Regions from separate parts of the Mycolicibacterium wolinskyi str. Jessa 2025 genome, predicted to be linked through region 2. Evidence: predicted binding sites of a transcription regulator. Region 2 holds the regulator's gene; the other holds the start of a gene.

Region 1 (7,210 bases), 3.2 Mb from region 2:
CGGCCAGCGACCGGCTGGGGCTGCCGATTCTGAACATCCGCTATCCGCTTCCGTTCGTGGCCATCTCCCGGGCGGTCGCCGAAGCCACGCTGCTCGATCAATCCAGCCGCCTCACCCGAACAGTGCGGATCTACGACCTGGTTCGCCGCCACATCGCGCGCGCCACCACGTCGGCGGAGCTGTTCGCCGCACTGGAACGCGAACTGGGTTGCCGGCTCCACGTCTGCGATCGACACACCGGTGAGCCGTGGTTTCCCCAAGCAGCCGAGTTGGACGCCACCACGCGGGACGCGGTCGTCGCATTGTCCGACAGCCTCACGAATGTCGCGGCGGGCGCCTTCGGCCTGCCCGCCGTCGCCGGAAACACGGCCCTGCTCACCGACATTCAGCGCCATCCCAGCGCCGCGCTGGTGGCCGTCACGGCCGAGGGCGGGCGTGTCGACCCCATTCAGCTCCAGCACGCGGCGACAGTCGTCAGCCTGGAGTTGTCGCAGACGCAGTTGATGCTCGAACACGGTCGGCGCCAGGGTTCGGCGTTCCTGGAGCGCCTGTTGGAGAGCCGCATCGACGGTCCGACCGCAGCCGGGCAACTCGCCGATCTCGGACTGGATCCCGCGACCGTGGTGCTGATCGCCGCGCACAGCTCCGACGACGACCGCGTGCTCCACGTGCACAACTCGCTGTGGCGCCATGCGATTCCGTACGTGTGCACCACACGCGAAGGAATTCTCTACGCCGTGGTGCCCGAGGACTCGCCGTGCGACGACGTGCTGGCGCGGGCACTCGGGCCCACGGCCCGAATCGGAATCAGCCAGCGTCTGGGTTCCATCAACCGCCTTCAGGAATCGATTCGCGAAGCGTCGTGGGCCTTTTCGCTCGCACAGCGGCGCGGGGTCGCAGTGTCGCGGTACGGCAGCGGGCCGTCCTGGCTGGGACTGTCGAGCGTCGGCGACGCACAAGCCCTCGTCGACCGCGTGCTGCGCCCGCTGCAGGAGTACGACCGCGAACAGAACACCGATCTCGTCGAGACTCTCGATGCGTTTCTGCGAAACCGACGGTCGTGGCAGCAGACGGCGCAGACGTTGCACGTCCACCGGCAGACGGTGATGTACCGGATGCGGCGGGTCGCCGAGATCACCAAACTCGATCTGGCCGAAACCGATTCGCTGGCCGAGCTGTGGCTCGCACTGCGGGCGGTCGAGCTGCTCGACGCCGAGGAGGACATGCGCCGCCGCGACGTGAGCGCATCGCGGCGGCTGCCCGGCGTCTGACGCGCGCGGCTCAGGCCGCGGCGGTGGCGGCCTGAGCCGCGGGCTCCAGCGCCAGGGCGATGATGTCGGCCACGTCGGTCATCGGCTTGACCTCAAGTGCCGCCAGCACCTCGGCAGGGACATCGTCCAGATCGGGCTCGTTGCGTTGCGGGATGAAAACCGTTGATAGTCCGGCTCGTTGGGCTGCCAACAGCTTCTGCTTGACCCCGCCGATCGGCAACACCCGGCCGTTCAGCGTGACCTCGCCGGTCATACCGACGTCACCGCGCACCTGCCGCCCGGTCGCCATCGACACCAGCGCCGTCACCATCGTGACGCCGGCCGACGGGCCGTCCTTGGGCACCGCCCCCGCGGGCACGTGCACGTGGATGCGCCGGTCGAGCGCCGTGGGGTCGACGCCGAGCTGCTCGGCGTGTGCACGCACGTAGGACAGCGCGATCTGCGCCGACTCCTTCATCACGTCGCCCAGCTGACCGGTGAGCTGCAGACCCGGCTCGCCCTCGTTCGAGTTGGCCTCGATGTAGAGCACGTCGCCACCCAGGCCGGTCACCGCCAGGCCCGTCGCGACGCCCGGCACCGCCGTACGCTCGCTGGATTCCGGCGTGAACCGCGGACGACCCAGGTATTCCACGAGATCCGGCTCATCGATCGTGATGGGCGCAGCCGCGGAATCCAATTTGGTCGTCACCTTGCGCAGCGCCTTGGCCAGCAACCGCTCGAACTGCCGCACACCCGGCTCACGGGTGTAGTCGGCGGCGATCTTGCGCAACGCGGCGTCTGTCACCGTCACCTCGGACTCGGTCAATGCCGCGCGTTCGGCCTGCCGGGGGAGCAGGTAATCGCGTGCGATCGCGACCTTGTCGTCCTCGGTGTAGCCGTCGATCTGCACCAGTTCCATGCGGTCCAGCAGCGCCGAAGGGATGTTCTCGATGACGTTGGCCGTCGCGAGGAACACCACGTCGGACAGGTCCAGGTCCAAGTCCAGGTAGTGGTCGCGGAACGTGTGGTTCTGCGCGGGATCGAGCACCTCGAGCAGCGCAGCCGACGGGTCGCCGCGGAAATCCGAGCCGACCTTGTCGATCTCGTCCAGCAGCACAACGGGATTCATCGATCCCGCCTCGCCGATGGCCCGCACGATCCGGCCGGGCAGCGCGCCGACGTAGGTGCGCCGGTGGCCGCGGATCTCGGCCTCGTCGCGCACGCCGCCCAGGGCGACCCGCACGAACTTGCGGCCGAGTGCGCGTGCCACGGACTCGCCGAGCGACGTCTTGCCGACGCCGGGCGGGCCTGCCAGCACCATCACCGCACCGGATCCGCGACCGCCGACCACGGCCATGCCGCGCTGGGCGCGCCTGGCCCGCACCGCCAGGTATTCGACGATGCGATCCTTCACGTCGTCCAGACCGTGGTGGTCGGCGTCCAGAATTTCGCGGGCGCCCTTGAGATCCGTCGAATCGTCGGTCCGCACGTTCCACGGCAGATCCAGCACCGTGTCGAGCCACGTGCGGATCCAGCCGCCCTCGGGGCTCTGCTCACTGGACCGCTCCAGCTTGCCGACTTCGCGCAGCGCGGCCTCCCGCACTTTCTCGGGCAGGTCGGCGGCCTCGATGCGGGCCCGATAGTCATCTGAACCCTCGGGTTCGCCTTCACCCAGTTCCTTGCGAATCGCGTTCAGCTGTTGGCGCAGCAGGAACTCCTTCTGCTGCTTCTCCATACCCGAGCGCACGTCCTCGGCGATCTTGTCGTTGACCTCGACCTCGGCCAGATGCTCGCTGGTCCAGTCGATCAACACGCGGAGCCGATCGGTGACGTTCTCGGTTTCCAGCAGCTGCCGACGCTGCACGTCGGTCAGATACGACGCGTAACCGGCAGTGTCGGCCAGGGCGGACGGATCGCTGATCTTGTTGACGACGTCGACGATCTGCCAGGCCTCACGCCGCTGCAACATGGCCAGCAGCAGCTTCTTGTATTCGGCGGCAAGTGCTTTCGTGTCGTCATCGGCCGGTGCTTCGGTGACCTCGGTCACTTCGACCCACAGCGCCGCACCCGGCCCGGTGGTGCCGGTTCCGATGTGTGCGCGGTTCTCGCCGCGGATCACCGCGGCCGCACCGCCACCGCCGGCGATCCGGCCGACCTGCACGATCGAGGCCAGCACGCCATACGTGGGATACCGGTCATCGAGCCGCGGGGCGATCAGGAGCTTTCCGGACTCCGTGGCTTGCGCGGCGTCGACCGCGGCGCGGGCCGCATCGTCGAGTTCGATCGGCACGACCATGCCGGGCAGCACGATCGGCTCACTGACAAACAGGACCGGCACAGCAATTGGTTCGGACATCAACCCTCCAAAGTTCAGTCTGATGCGCTCAACCTTGTGGCATGTCGTTTTGTTCCCCCCGTCGGCTGCCGGTCTGTCCGCATCGCTGAGAGCGGAATCGGCCGCGGCCGGTCTGGGCGTCGTCTGTGAATGTCGGTGACAGGGGAATATGGTCCGTCCGAGCCCGGTCGTAGCTGCCATGAGCAGAGCAGTCCACTTCGATCAATACGGCGGCATCGAGGTCTTGCGCGTGCGTGATGTGCCGCGGCCCGAGCCCGCGTCGGGCGAGGTCCTGGTGCAGGTCAGAGCCGCGGGTATCAACCCGGGCGAGGCCATGATCCGTCGCGGCGCACTGCACGACCGATTTCCGGCGACATTCCCGTCCGGTCAGGGCAGCGACTTGGCCGGTGTGGTGGCCGAGGTCGGGCCGGGTGTCACCGAGTTCGAGGTCGGCGACGAGGTGATCGGTTTCTCCGAGCGCCGGTCCAGCCACGCCGATTACGTCGCGGTGCCGGCCCGCCAGGTCACCGCGAAGCCCGTCGCCGTGCCGTGGGAGGTCGCCGGATCCCTGTACGTGGCCGGTACCACCGCCTACGCGGCGGTTCGTGCGGTGAAGCTGACCGACGGCGATGTCGTCGCAATCGCGGGCGCCGCAGGGGGCGTCGGTTCCATCGCGGTGCAGCTCGCCACCCGTAGCGGCGCGACGGTGCTCGGGATCGCCGGGCCGGCCAACGACGAATGGCTCACGACGCACGGCGCGACACCGGTGAACTACGGTGACGGGCTCGCCGAGCGGCTGCGCGCGGCATCGCCGTCGGGCCGTGTCGATGCTTTCCTGGATTTCTTCGGCGGCGGATATGTGGCGATGGCGGTCGACGAGCTGGGTGTCGCACCCGAGCGCGTCGACACGATCATCGATTTCGCCGCCATCGAACAGTTCGGTGTGCAGGGTGCCGGCAACGCCGACGCGTCCGACATCGGTGTCGTCGCGGAGCTGGCCGACCTCGCTGCCACCGGCGAACTCGAGGTGCCGATCGCCGGAGTATTCGCCCTCGATGACGTGCAGGCCGCCTACCGCGAGCTGGAAAAGCGCCACACCACAGGCAAATTGGTGTTGCGCCCGTGACGGGCCGACTGTCGGGCACCGTTGTCGCGATCACCGGGGCAAGCAGTGGGATCGGCGAGGCGACTGCACGTCTGCTTGCCGCGCGCGGCGCCCGGCTGGTGTTGGGTGCACGCCGCGCCGAGCGACTGGACATGCTCGCCGAGGAGGTCCGGACTCACGGAGCGTCGGCGGCCGTGGCGCCCACCGATGTCACGCGCCGCGAGGATCTGGAGCGCCTCGTCCAAACGGCGGTAAGCGAATTCGGTCGGCTCGACGTTCTGGTGAACAATGCGGGCATCAGCAGGATCGGTCCGATCGCCGATGGTGACGTGGACGGCTGGTCGGCGATGATCGATGTCAACCTACGGGGCGTTCTGTACGGAATCGCTGCTGCCACACCGGTATTTCGGCGGCAGGGACGGGGCCATTTCGTGACGACGGTATCGACGGCCGGGCTCAAGATCGTGCCGGACATGGCTGTCTACGCGGGCACGAAGAACGCGGTCCGTACGGTGCTGGAGGCGTTGCGCCAAGAGTCGACCGACGGGGTCATCAGGACCACGTCGATATCGCCGGGTTACGTCCGCACCGAGCTGGCATCGTCGATCACCGACCCCGATCTGCGTGCCCAGATCCGTTCGACGATGGACGCGTTCGGCCTCGACCCCGACGCAGTGGCGCGCGCTGTCGCCTTCGCGATAGAGCAGCCGCACGATGTCGAGATCGGAGACATCACCATCCGGCCGACTGTCCAGGGCTGAGGCCCACATCCAGACATAGAGCAGGGAGCCTGCCGTCGGGGGGAAACGGCAGGCTCCCTGGGTGGGTGGATCGGTCAGGTGGCGGACTGTGCGCCCAGCACCCGCTGGATGTCGGGCTTCATCTGCTGCAGCTGTGCACCCCAGTAGTTCCAGGCGTGCGTGCCGTTCGGCGGGAAGTTGAACACCGCGTTCGTGCCACCGGCCGCGATGTAGTTGTCCCGGAACGTGATGTTGGTCCGCAGGGTGAGCCCTTCGAGGAACTGCGCCGCCATCAGGTTGCCGCCCGAGGATCCGGCGTCCAGATCCGACGGGGTTCCGGTGCCGCAGTAGATCCAAAGCCGCGTGTTGTTGGCGACCAGCTGATTCATGTTGACCATCGGGTCATTTCGCTTCCAGGCCGAATCGGTCGACGGGCCCCACATGCTCTCGGCGTTGTAGCCACCGGCGTCGTTCATAGCCAGACCGATGAGCATCGGCCACCAGCCCTCGGACGGGTTCAGGAAGCCTGACAGGGTGCCGGCGTAGATGAACTTCTGCGGGTGGTAGATCGAGTAGGTGAGGGCCGCGCTGCCCGCCATTGAGATGCCGACGACGGCGTTGCCGGTCTGCGACACCCCGCGGTTGGCCTCCAGCCACGCCGGCAGCTCCTGGGTCAGGAACGTCTCCCATTTGTAGGTGTAGTCCTGCCCGTTGCCCTTCGATGGCTGGTACCAGTCCGTGTAGAAGCTGGACTGTCCACCCACCGGCATCACGGTGGAGAGGCCTGACTGGTAGTACCACTCGAACGCGGGCGTGTTGATGTCCCAGCCGTTGTAATCGTCTTGGGCGCGCAGACCGTCGAGCAGATAGACCGCGTGCGGCCCGCCGCCCTGGAACTGGACGCGAATGTTGCGGTTCATGGCTTGTGAGAACACATCGAGGTACTCGACGGGCAGACCCGGCCGGGAGAAGGCCCCCGCGCTCGCCGACCCCCCGGCGAACCCGATCAACCCCGGCAGTGCCAATGCCGCAAGCGCCCCGACCATGAAGCGGCGCAAGCCGTTCCATGCTCGCGACTCGTTAGAAGTGCCACGCAACTTCCTGATGAACTTCATAACGGCAACCAACCCACCTTTCTTCGCATGCCACAAGCAATTGCCGTCGCTGTGTGGTGCTTAGCAAATCATGCGTCACACCAGTCACACGCGTAACAGCGCCGGTGGGGCAGATCGCGGTTGGCTAACGATTACGACTCGGCGCTGAGACCTGTCGCATCACTTCGCGGAGGCCGTCAGAGCCTGTTGCGCGGCGGTCCGGCGCTCTTCGATCATCCGGCCGAGCTCGTGCAGCAGCAGCGGATTACGCAGCACCAGTTCTTCGAGGAAGTGGCGCTCGACCTGTAGCACCGTGGTCTCCTGAACGGCATGCGCCGACGCGAGGGCACCCTCGCGCGTCAACGTGGTCTGCCCGAGGAAGTCGCCCTCGGTGAGGGTGCGGACCGGGATGACCGCACCGTCCTTGCCGAGCACCGTCAATGAAACACGGCCCGAGACAATGAAACTCATGCGCGGCGGAACTTCTCCGGCAACCTGGATCGCTTCGTCGGCGCCGTAGCGGGTCAAGGTGGCGTGGTTTCGCACTTCCTGCTGCTCGGTATGGCTGAGCCGCAACGTCGGAGCCATCTGCCGCACGGCCTTGTCCATGCGCTCGGGCGTGGCGAACGTGTCGTCGGCCCCGTCGAGATGGAGTTCGGCGCGTCGCGCCGCATACCAGAGCCACC
Region 2 (7,210 bases):
ACATACGCGGCGACCGCCGAGTACGTCACGGCATGGCCGATCGTGACGATCAATATCATCGCGAGCAGGACTGCCCACCCGTTGCCCGTCTGGAGTAGCCAGAAGAACGGATAGCCGATGACGGCCATGTAGACGGAGCCGTAGATCAACATCTTTCGCGGCCCCACCCGATCCGCCACGATCGAGGCATAGGGCACCGTGACGATGTCGAGAACGCATGCGGCGAGCAGGCTCAACAGAATCGTCTCGCGCGACAGGCCCAGTTCCTTTGGCCCGTACGACAGGACGAACACCGTCACCAGGTAGAACGGCACGAGCGACGCGGCCTGGGTGAAGACGCCCACCGCCAACGGACGCCGCTGGAAGCGGAGGACGCTGACGATCGGCCGCTGCACGATCTTCTCGCTGCGCCGAACCCGCTCGAACTCAGGGGATTCCGTCACTTTCAGCCGGACGTACATTCCGACCAGCAGCAGGGCCGAGCTCGCGAGGAACGGCACGCGCCAGCCCCACGCCATGAGGTCCTCGTCGGGTAGGCGCTCGACGATCAGGAATGCAAGCGTGGCGAGCACGAGGCCGGCAGGCACACCGGCTTGCGGAAAGCTCCCGTAGAACGCACGCCGCCGAGGGGGCGCGTGTTCGACGGCCATCAACACTGCGCCGCCCCACTCTCCACCCACGGCGAAGCCCTGCAGCAGACGCGCGATCACCAGCAGAATCGGTGCGGCCAAACCGATCTGGTCATAGGTGGGGATCAGCCCGATCATGACGGTGGCCGACCCCATCAGCACCAGCGAGAACACCAACATCTTCTTGCGGCCGATCCGGTCCCCGAAATGTCCGAAGACGATCGCACCGGCGGGACGCGACACAAAGGCAACACCGAACGTCGCGAATGCGGCCAGGGTCCCCGACAGCGGGCTGAGGGTCGGGAAGAACGCCACCCCGAACACCAGGGCCGCTGCCGTCCCGAAGATGAAGAAGTCGTACCACTCGATTGCGGTGCCGACGAAGCTCGCGAATGCGACTTTTGCGGGTCGGACAGTGCCGACCTTGCTTCCGTCGTCGATGACTGTCACGTCCAAACACTCCCTCACTGGGTGCACTCATGTGTGTTGCCAGTCACATCTCTAGCACAGCCGCCAATCTCGACGCAATAGGTCTTGTACTGATCAGTCCAAGTACGTCCATAACCGGATCTGGGCTTGTTTACCGAGTAAAAGGCCTACTTATCTCCACCTGTTGCCAAATTCTTGGATCGATCAGTACAGTCGCGCTCGTGGAGCAGAACGATGACGGACCACCCCGTGTGGTCCTGGTTTCAGGCGGCTCGCGAGGTATCGGCGCCGCGATCACCGCGAGTCTGGCCCGGCGGGGCGTACGGGTGGGATGTACCTACCGCAGCAGGCGGGACGGAGCGGAGAAGCTGGCCGCCGACGCGCCCGAGCACGTGCTGCCGGTGCATTTCGACATGTCCGACGAACGGTCGGCGGTCCTCGCGGTCGAACGCGTGGTGTCCGAATGGGGTCGGCTCGATGCCGCCATTCTCAATGCCGGACAGTGGGCCGGTGGGCTGCTGACCGACGTCGACCCCGCAGCGTGGTGGAACGTCGTCGAAACCAATATCCGGGGCACCGTGTCGCTGACCCGCGCGGCACTGCCCCATCTCGCACAAGGCATCTCCCCCAGTGTCGTGCTCGTCTCGTCGGTCGTGGGCCTGATCGGACATGCCGGTGACACCGCCTACTCCAGCGCCAAGGCGGCCATGATCGGCTTCGGGCGCTCGCTCGCGAAAGAAACTGCCCGCGACCAGATCCGCGTCAACGTGCTGGCGCCGGGCTTCGTCGAAACCGACATGACCGATGCCGTACCGCCGGCCGCCCGCAAGCGGATCGAGAACGCCACCGTGCTGCGCCGGTTCGGCACCGCCGACGAAATCGCAAAGGCCGCAGTGTTTCTGAGCGAAGACGCGACGTTCTGCACCGGATCCGTCCTCACCGCCGACGGCGGCTGGGCCCTGTGATAACCACCGAGACAAGGAGCCACACGATATGACCGCAACCCTCGATCACACGATCGGCCTGCCGGACGCCGAGTACCGAGCACTGCGAGACCAGATCTTCGATGCGATCTGGTCGGAACTGGATCCCCTCGAACAACGCATCGAGGACGAGGAGCGCGTACCGAACGAGATCGTGCTGCCCATCCTCGAGCGGGTGGGCGCGTTCGGCCTCCTGGTGCCGCGCGAATACGGCGGCAGCGGTCTGTCGATCGCCCAGTATCTGCCGATCATCGCCGAGTTCGCGAAAATCCAAGGCGGACTTCGCGTCATCGTGCACGTGCACAATTCGTTCGCGCATGCGCTGTCGGAGATCGGCAACGACGAGCAGAAATCCGCGGTGTTGTTCGGTGCCGCGACCGGCCGTCATTCGGTGGCGTTCGCACTGACCGAGCCGCTGCACGGGACGGGCGCCGACCTCGGGACCACGGCCGTGCGGAGCGGTGACGAGTACATGATCAACGGTGAGAAGTGGTTGATCACCAACTCCGACATCGCCTCTCACTTCATCGTGTTCGCCAAGACCGACGCCACCGAAGTGTCGGCGTTTCTGGTTCCCCGCGACACCGAGGGGCTCTCGATCCAGCCGCTTCCGGAAACCATGGGCTGCAAGGGTGGTGAGCACGGGCACATCACGCTGTCGTCGGTGCGCGTTCCGGCAACCGCCCTGATCGGGGCGGAAGGCGAAGGTGGCCAACACCTCGAACGCGCCCTCGAGATCAGCCGCGTCTTCATCGCCGCGAGTTCACTCGGAACATCCGAGCGGGCGCTCGAGCTGTCCATCGCGCACGCAAAGGAGCGCGTGACCTTCGGCAAGCCGATCGGCACGCGCCAGGCCATCCAGCGTTATCTCGCGGAGATGGCCACGGATGTCTATGCGCTGCGCGGACTCCTGGCCGATGCCGCGCAGAAATGGGACAGCGGCCGGCGCATTCCCGCCGAGGCGAGCATGTGCAAGTTGTTCGGCCTGGAGGCGGTGGGCCGGGTGACCGACCGGGCCCTGCTCATCCACGGCGGCATCGGATACACGCGGGCACATCCGATCGAGCGGTTGTACCGCGATGCCCGGCTCAACTGGCTTGAAGAGGGGACGCCCACCATTCAGTACCTGGTGACGGCAGGCCAACTGCTCGACGGGTATTCGTTCGCCGACGCCTTCGACGCCGGCAGCCGATGATGAGGCATGCCGATCCCCGGCGTCATCGTCGCCGGAGCGAGCTGGCGCGGCGTGGCGGTGGAGTCGGCGTAGCGGCACTGTGCGAAGGCGGCGGCCAGGGTCAGGCCCTCGGTCTCCGCGTCGCACCGTGACCCAATAGGCTTGTTGGTCAGGATGTACGAGGGAGCACGACGGCGATGAGCAAGAAATACGACTCGAACAGGGATGAAATCCTGCGTATTTCTGCGGAGTTGTTCGCGAAGTCCGGCTATCACGGCACCGGGATCTCTGACCTCGGTGCCGCGGTCGGTCTCGGTCGCGGTGCCCTGTACCACTACATCGGCAGCAAGGAAACGATCCTCTACGAGATCAGCAGCCGCCAGCTCGCGCAGATGAACGAGCTGGCTGACGAACTGGCACTGACGGAGAAGGACCCCGAGAAGCGGCTGCGCGGGCTTGCGCGGGCGCTGCTGCGCAACATCGCCGAACACCGGGCCGAGTGGACGGTCTTCTTCCGCGAGTATCACGCGTTGACCGGCGAGCGGCGCGACCGCGTCATCGCCGCTCGCGAGCGGTATGAGGCCCACTGGCGCAACGCGTTGGATCAGGCGGTGCGCGAAGGCCAGTTCCATCCGTTGCCGACCCTGATGGTCAAGGGCCTGCTCGGGATGTTCAACTACAGCTATCTCTGGCTCACGCTGGACGGGCCACGCAGCCCGGAAGAAATCGCCGACGACTTCCTCGACACGGTCATCGTCGGCATGAGCGCCCCGCCTGCCGGGGCCTGACGGCTGCCCCGGCTACTGCGAATGCCGCCGTCGAGCGGCGGGCTGCCACAGGACGACGGCCTTGGACGACACCGACACATCGCGGTGTTGATTGGCGGCGGTGAGCTGCTCCACCTGCTGTGTCAGCTCTGACACCCGGGCGCGCAGCGCGTCGACCTGATTGGTCAACTCGATGATGCGTTTGATGCCGGCGAGGTTGACGCCCTCGTCCTGCGAAAGCCGCTGCACCTCACGCAGCAGATCGACGTCGCGCTCCGAATAACGGCGCCCGCCACCGGAACTGCGTTGCGGGCTGACCAGGCCGAGTCGGTCGTAAGTGCGCAGGGTCTGCGCATGCATACCGGCCAGCTCGGCGGCCACCGAGATCAGAAACGTACGGGCTTCCTCTTTGCGTTTGCTCATAGGTTGCCTGCCCATCCAGCACGCGGGTCAAAACCACTGGCCCGCTCGGCTTTTGCGTAGGCCTCCAACGCCTCGGCCGCTTCACCTTCGAGGTTCGGCGGCACGGCGACCTTCACGGTGACCAGCAGGTCCCCGTGGCCACCCGACCGCTTGGGCACTCCACGTCCGCGCACCCGCAGGATCCGGCCGTCGGACGTGCCCTTGGGCACCCTCACGCCGACCTTGCCTTCCAGCGTGGGCACGGAAAGTGTTGTTCCGAGCGCCAATTCGTGAAAGCTCACGGGCACACTGACCGTCAGGTCGTCACCGTCGCGTCCGAACACCTTGTCCGGCCGCACATGCACGGTCACGTACAGGTCGCCGGACGGCGCACCGCGCAGACCGGCCTCGCCCTGACCGGCCAGGCGAATCCGCTGGCCGTCCTCGACACCGGGAGGTATCCGCACGTTGATGGTGCGGGTACGGGTCGTGACGCCCGTTCCTTGGCATTCCGCGCACGGATGCTCGATGATCGAACCACTGCCCCGGCATTCGGTGCACGGCTCGGAGAACCCGAAGGCCCCCTGATTGCGGTTGATCACACCGGAACCGTTGCAGTTCGGGCATACCTTCGGGCTGGTGCCCGGCCGCGCACCGCTGCCATGACAGTTCGTACACGGGGCCGGGCTCGTCAGCCGCAGTGGCATGGCCACGCCCTTGGTGGCTTCCAGGAACGACAGTTCGGTCTCGGTTTCCAGGTCGTTGCCGCGGCGCGGCCGGCTCGGCCTGGCTTGCGCACCGCGGCCGAACAGCCCACCGAACAGATCGCCGATGTTCGCGCCGCCGGCCTGGCCGGCGGCGTCGAACAGGTCTCCGAGGTTGAATTCGGCTCCGTCGGAACTGAATCCACCACCACCACCGAAGTTTCCGCCGGTGTTGAATCGGCGACCGAAGCCGCCACCGGCGAACAGCCGCCGGGTTTCGTCATACTCCTTGCGCTTCGCGGGGTCCGACAGAACACTGTTCGCCTCGGACACCGCCTTGAACCGCTCCGCGGCTCCAGGGTCGGAGTTCCGGTCGGGGTGCAGTTCGGAGGCCAGTTTCCGGTAGGCCTTCTTGATCTCGTCGGCGCTGGCGTCAGAGGAGACGCCGAGTTCTTTGTAGAAATCCTTTTCGACCCACTCGCGTTGGGCCATGCTGCGCCACCTCCTTACCTCATCTCTCTAGTTGTTCTGTCTATTGGTCTGATTCTGCGGCCTGCGCGCCCGTGGCGTCAGGGTTATCCGCTGCTTCGGCATCCGGCACGGTGTCCACCACGCCGACCAGGGCGTGCCTGACCACCTGCTCGCCGACCTTGTACCCGCGGCGCATGACGGTTCCGACGATGGGGTGGGTGCCCTCGCCCTCGTGCTGCACGGCCTCGTGCAACGACGGGTCGAACTCGTCGCCCTCCTCGCCGAACCCGGAAAGGCCGAGTCCTTCAAGGGCGTTGACGAGCTTGTCGGCAACCGACTTGAGCGGACCCGATTCCAGGTCACCGTGGCTGCGGGCCCGGTCCAGGTCGTCGAGGACGCCCAGCAGCTGGGTCACGACGGCGGCCTTGGTGCGGTCTGCGGTGAGCTGCTGATCGCGCAGCGCCCGCTTGCGGTAGTTGTCGTACTCGGCCTTGACGCGTTGCAGCGTGGCCTTCAGCTCGGCGACCTCGTCGCTATCGCCTGCCGATTCCGCGGCGCCGGCCGCGGCCGGGGCCGGCCCGCCAGGGGCCGGCTCCGGCTCACGTACCTCGCCGGTTTCGGGATCGATGCGCCGTTTGTCGGTGATGGTCACCGGCTCGTGCGAATCGCTTTGGCTCACTTGTTCTCCCGGTCATCGTCAACAACTTCGGCGTCGACCACGTCGTCATCCGAGCTGGCGGATCCGCCTGTGCCACCGGCGCCGCCGGCAGCCTGCTCGGCCTGCGTGGCCTCGTAGATCGCCTGGCCCAGGGCCTGGCTCTCGACGCCCAGCTTCTCCATCGCGGACTTGATCGCGGAGATGTCGCTGCCTTCGAGCGCCTTCTTGGCGTCGGAGATCGCGGCATCGACCTTGGTCAGCGTGTCCTCGGGGACCTTCGACCCGCCTTCGGCCTCACGCTGCTCCTTGACGAACTTCTCCGTCTGGTAGACCAGCGACTCGGCCTGGTTGCGAACGTCGGCCTCTTCGCGACGCTTGCGGTCCTCCTCGGCGTGCGCCTCGGCGTCCTTGATCATCCGGTCGATCTCTTCCTTGGACAGGCCGGAGCCTTCCTGGATCTTGATCGTGTTTTCCTTGCCGGTGCCCTTGTCCTTGGCGGTCACGTGCACGATGCCGTTGGCGTCGATGTCGAAGGTGACCTCGATCTGCGGCACGCCACGCGGGGCCGGCGGGATGCCGGTCAGCTCGAAGCTGCCGAGCAGCTTGTTGTGCGAGGCGATCTCGCGCTCACCCTGGAACACCTGGATCTGCACCGACGGCTGGTTGTCGTCGGCGGTGGTGAAGGTCTCCGACCGCTTGGTGGGGATCGTGGTGTTGCGCTCGATGAGCTTGGTCATCACGCCGCCCTTGGTTTCGATACCGAGCGACAGCGGGGTGACGTCAAGCAGCAGAACGTCTTTCACCTCACCCTTGAGCACACCGGCCTGCAGGGCAGCGCCGACGGCGACGACCTCGTCCGGGTTGACGCCCTTGTTGGGCTCCTTGCCACCGGTCAGTTCCTTGACCAGATCGGTGACGGCGGGCATACGGGTGGAACCGCCCACGAGCACGACATGGTCGATCTCCGACACCGAGATGCCGGCGTCCTTGATC

The links. The regulator HspR, encoded in region 2, represses chaperone genes until heat shock. The targets are predictions, from matches to a motif close to ANNTGAGTNNNNNNNACTCANNT.
Region 1: lon (endopeptidase La) is a predicted target of HspR. The motif match lies at 3,618-3,640, and genes of this name have one in related genera.

What each region holds. Positions count from the first base shown of each region.
Region 1 covers NZ_CP185960.1:3,341,236-3,348,445, forward strand. The annotation lists gene ACOI2T_RS16410 (PucR family transcriptional regulator) at 1-1,271, shown strand, start outside; gene lon (endopeptidase La) at 1,282-3,606, opposite strand; gene ACOI2T_RS16420 (NADP-dependent oxidoreductase) at 3,785-4,711, shown strand; gene ACOI2T_RS16425 (SDR family oxidoreductase) at 4,708-5,451, shown strand; gene ACOI2T_RS16430 (esterase family protein) at 5,526-6,545, opposite strand; gene ACOI2T_RS16435 (mechanosensitive ion channel domain-containing protein) at 6,705-7,210, opposite strand, start outside.
Region 2 covers NZ_CP185960.1:6,513,338-6,520,547, forward strand. The annotation lists gene ACOI2T_RS32380 (MFS transporter) at 1-1,079, opposite strand, end outside; gene ACOI2T_RS32385 (SDR family NAD(P)-dependent oxidoreductase) at 1,280-2,023, shown strand; gene ACOI2T_RS32390 (acyl-CoA dehydrogenase family protein) at 2,052-3,236, shown strand; gene ACOI2T_RS32395 (TetR/AcrR family transcriptional regulator) at 3,413-4,003, shown strand; gene ACOI2T_RS32400 (heat shock protein transcriptional repressor HspR) at 4,016-4,405, opposite strand; gene dnaJ (molecular chaperone DnaJ) at 4,402-5,580, opposite strand; gene grpE (nucleotide exchange factor GrpE) at 5,621-6,238, opposite strand; gene dnaK (molecular chaperone DnaK) at 6,235-7,210, opposite strand, start outside.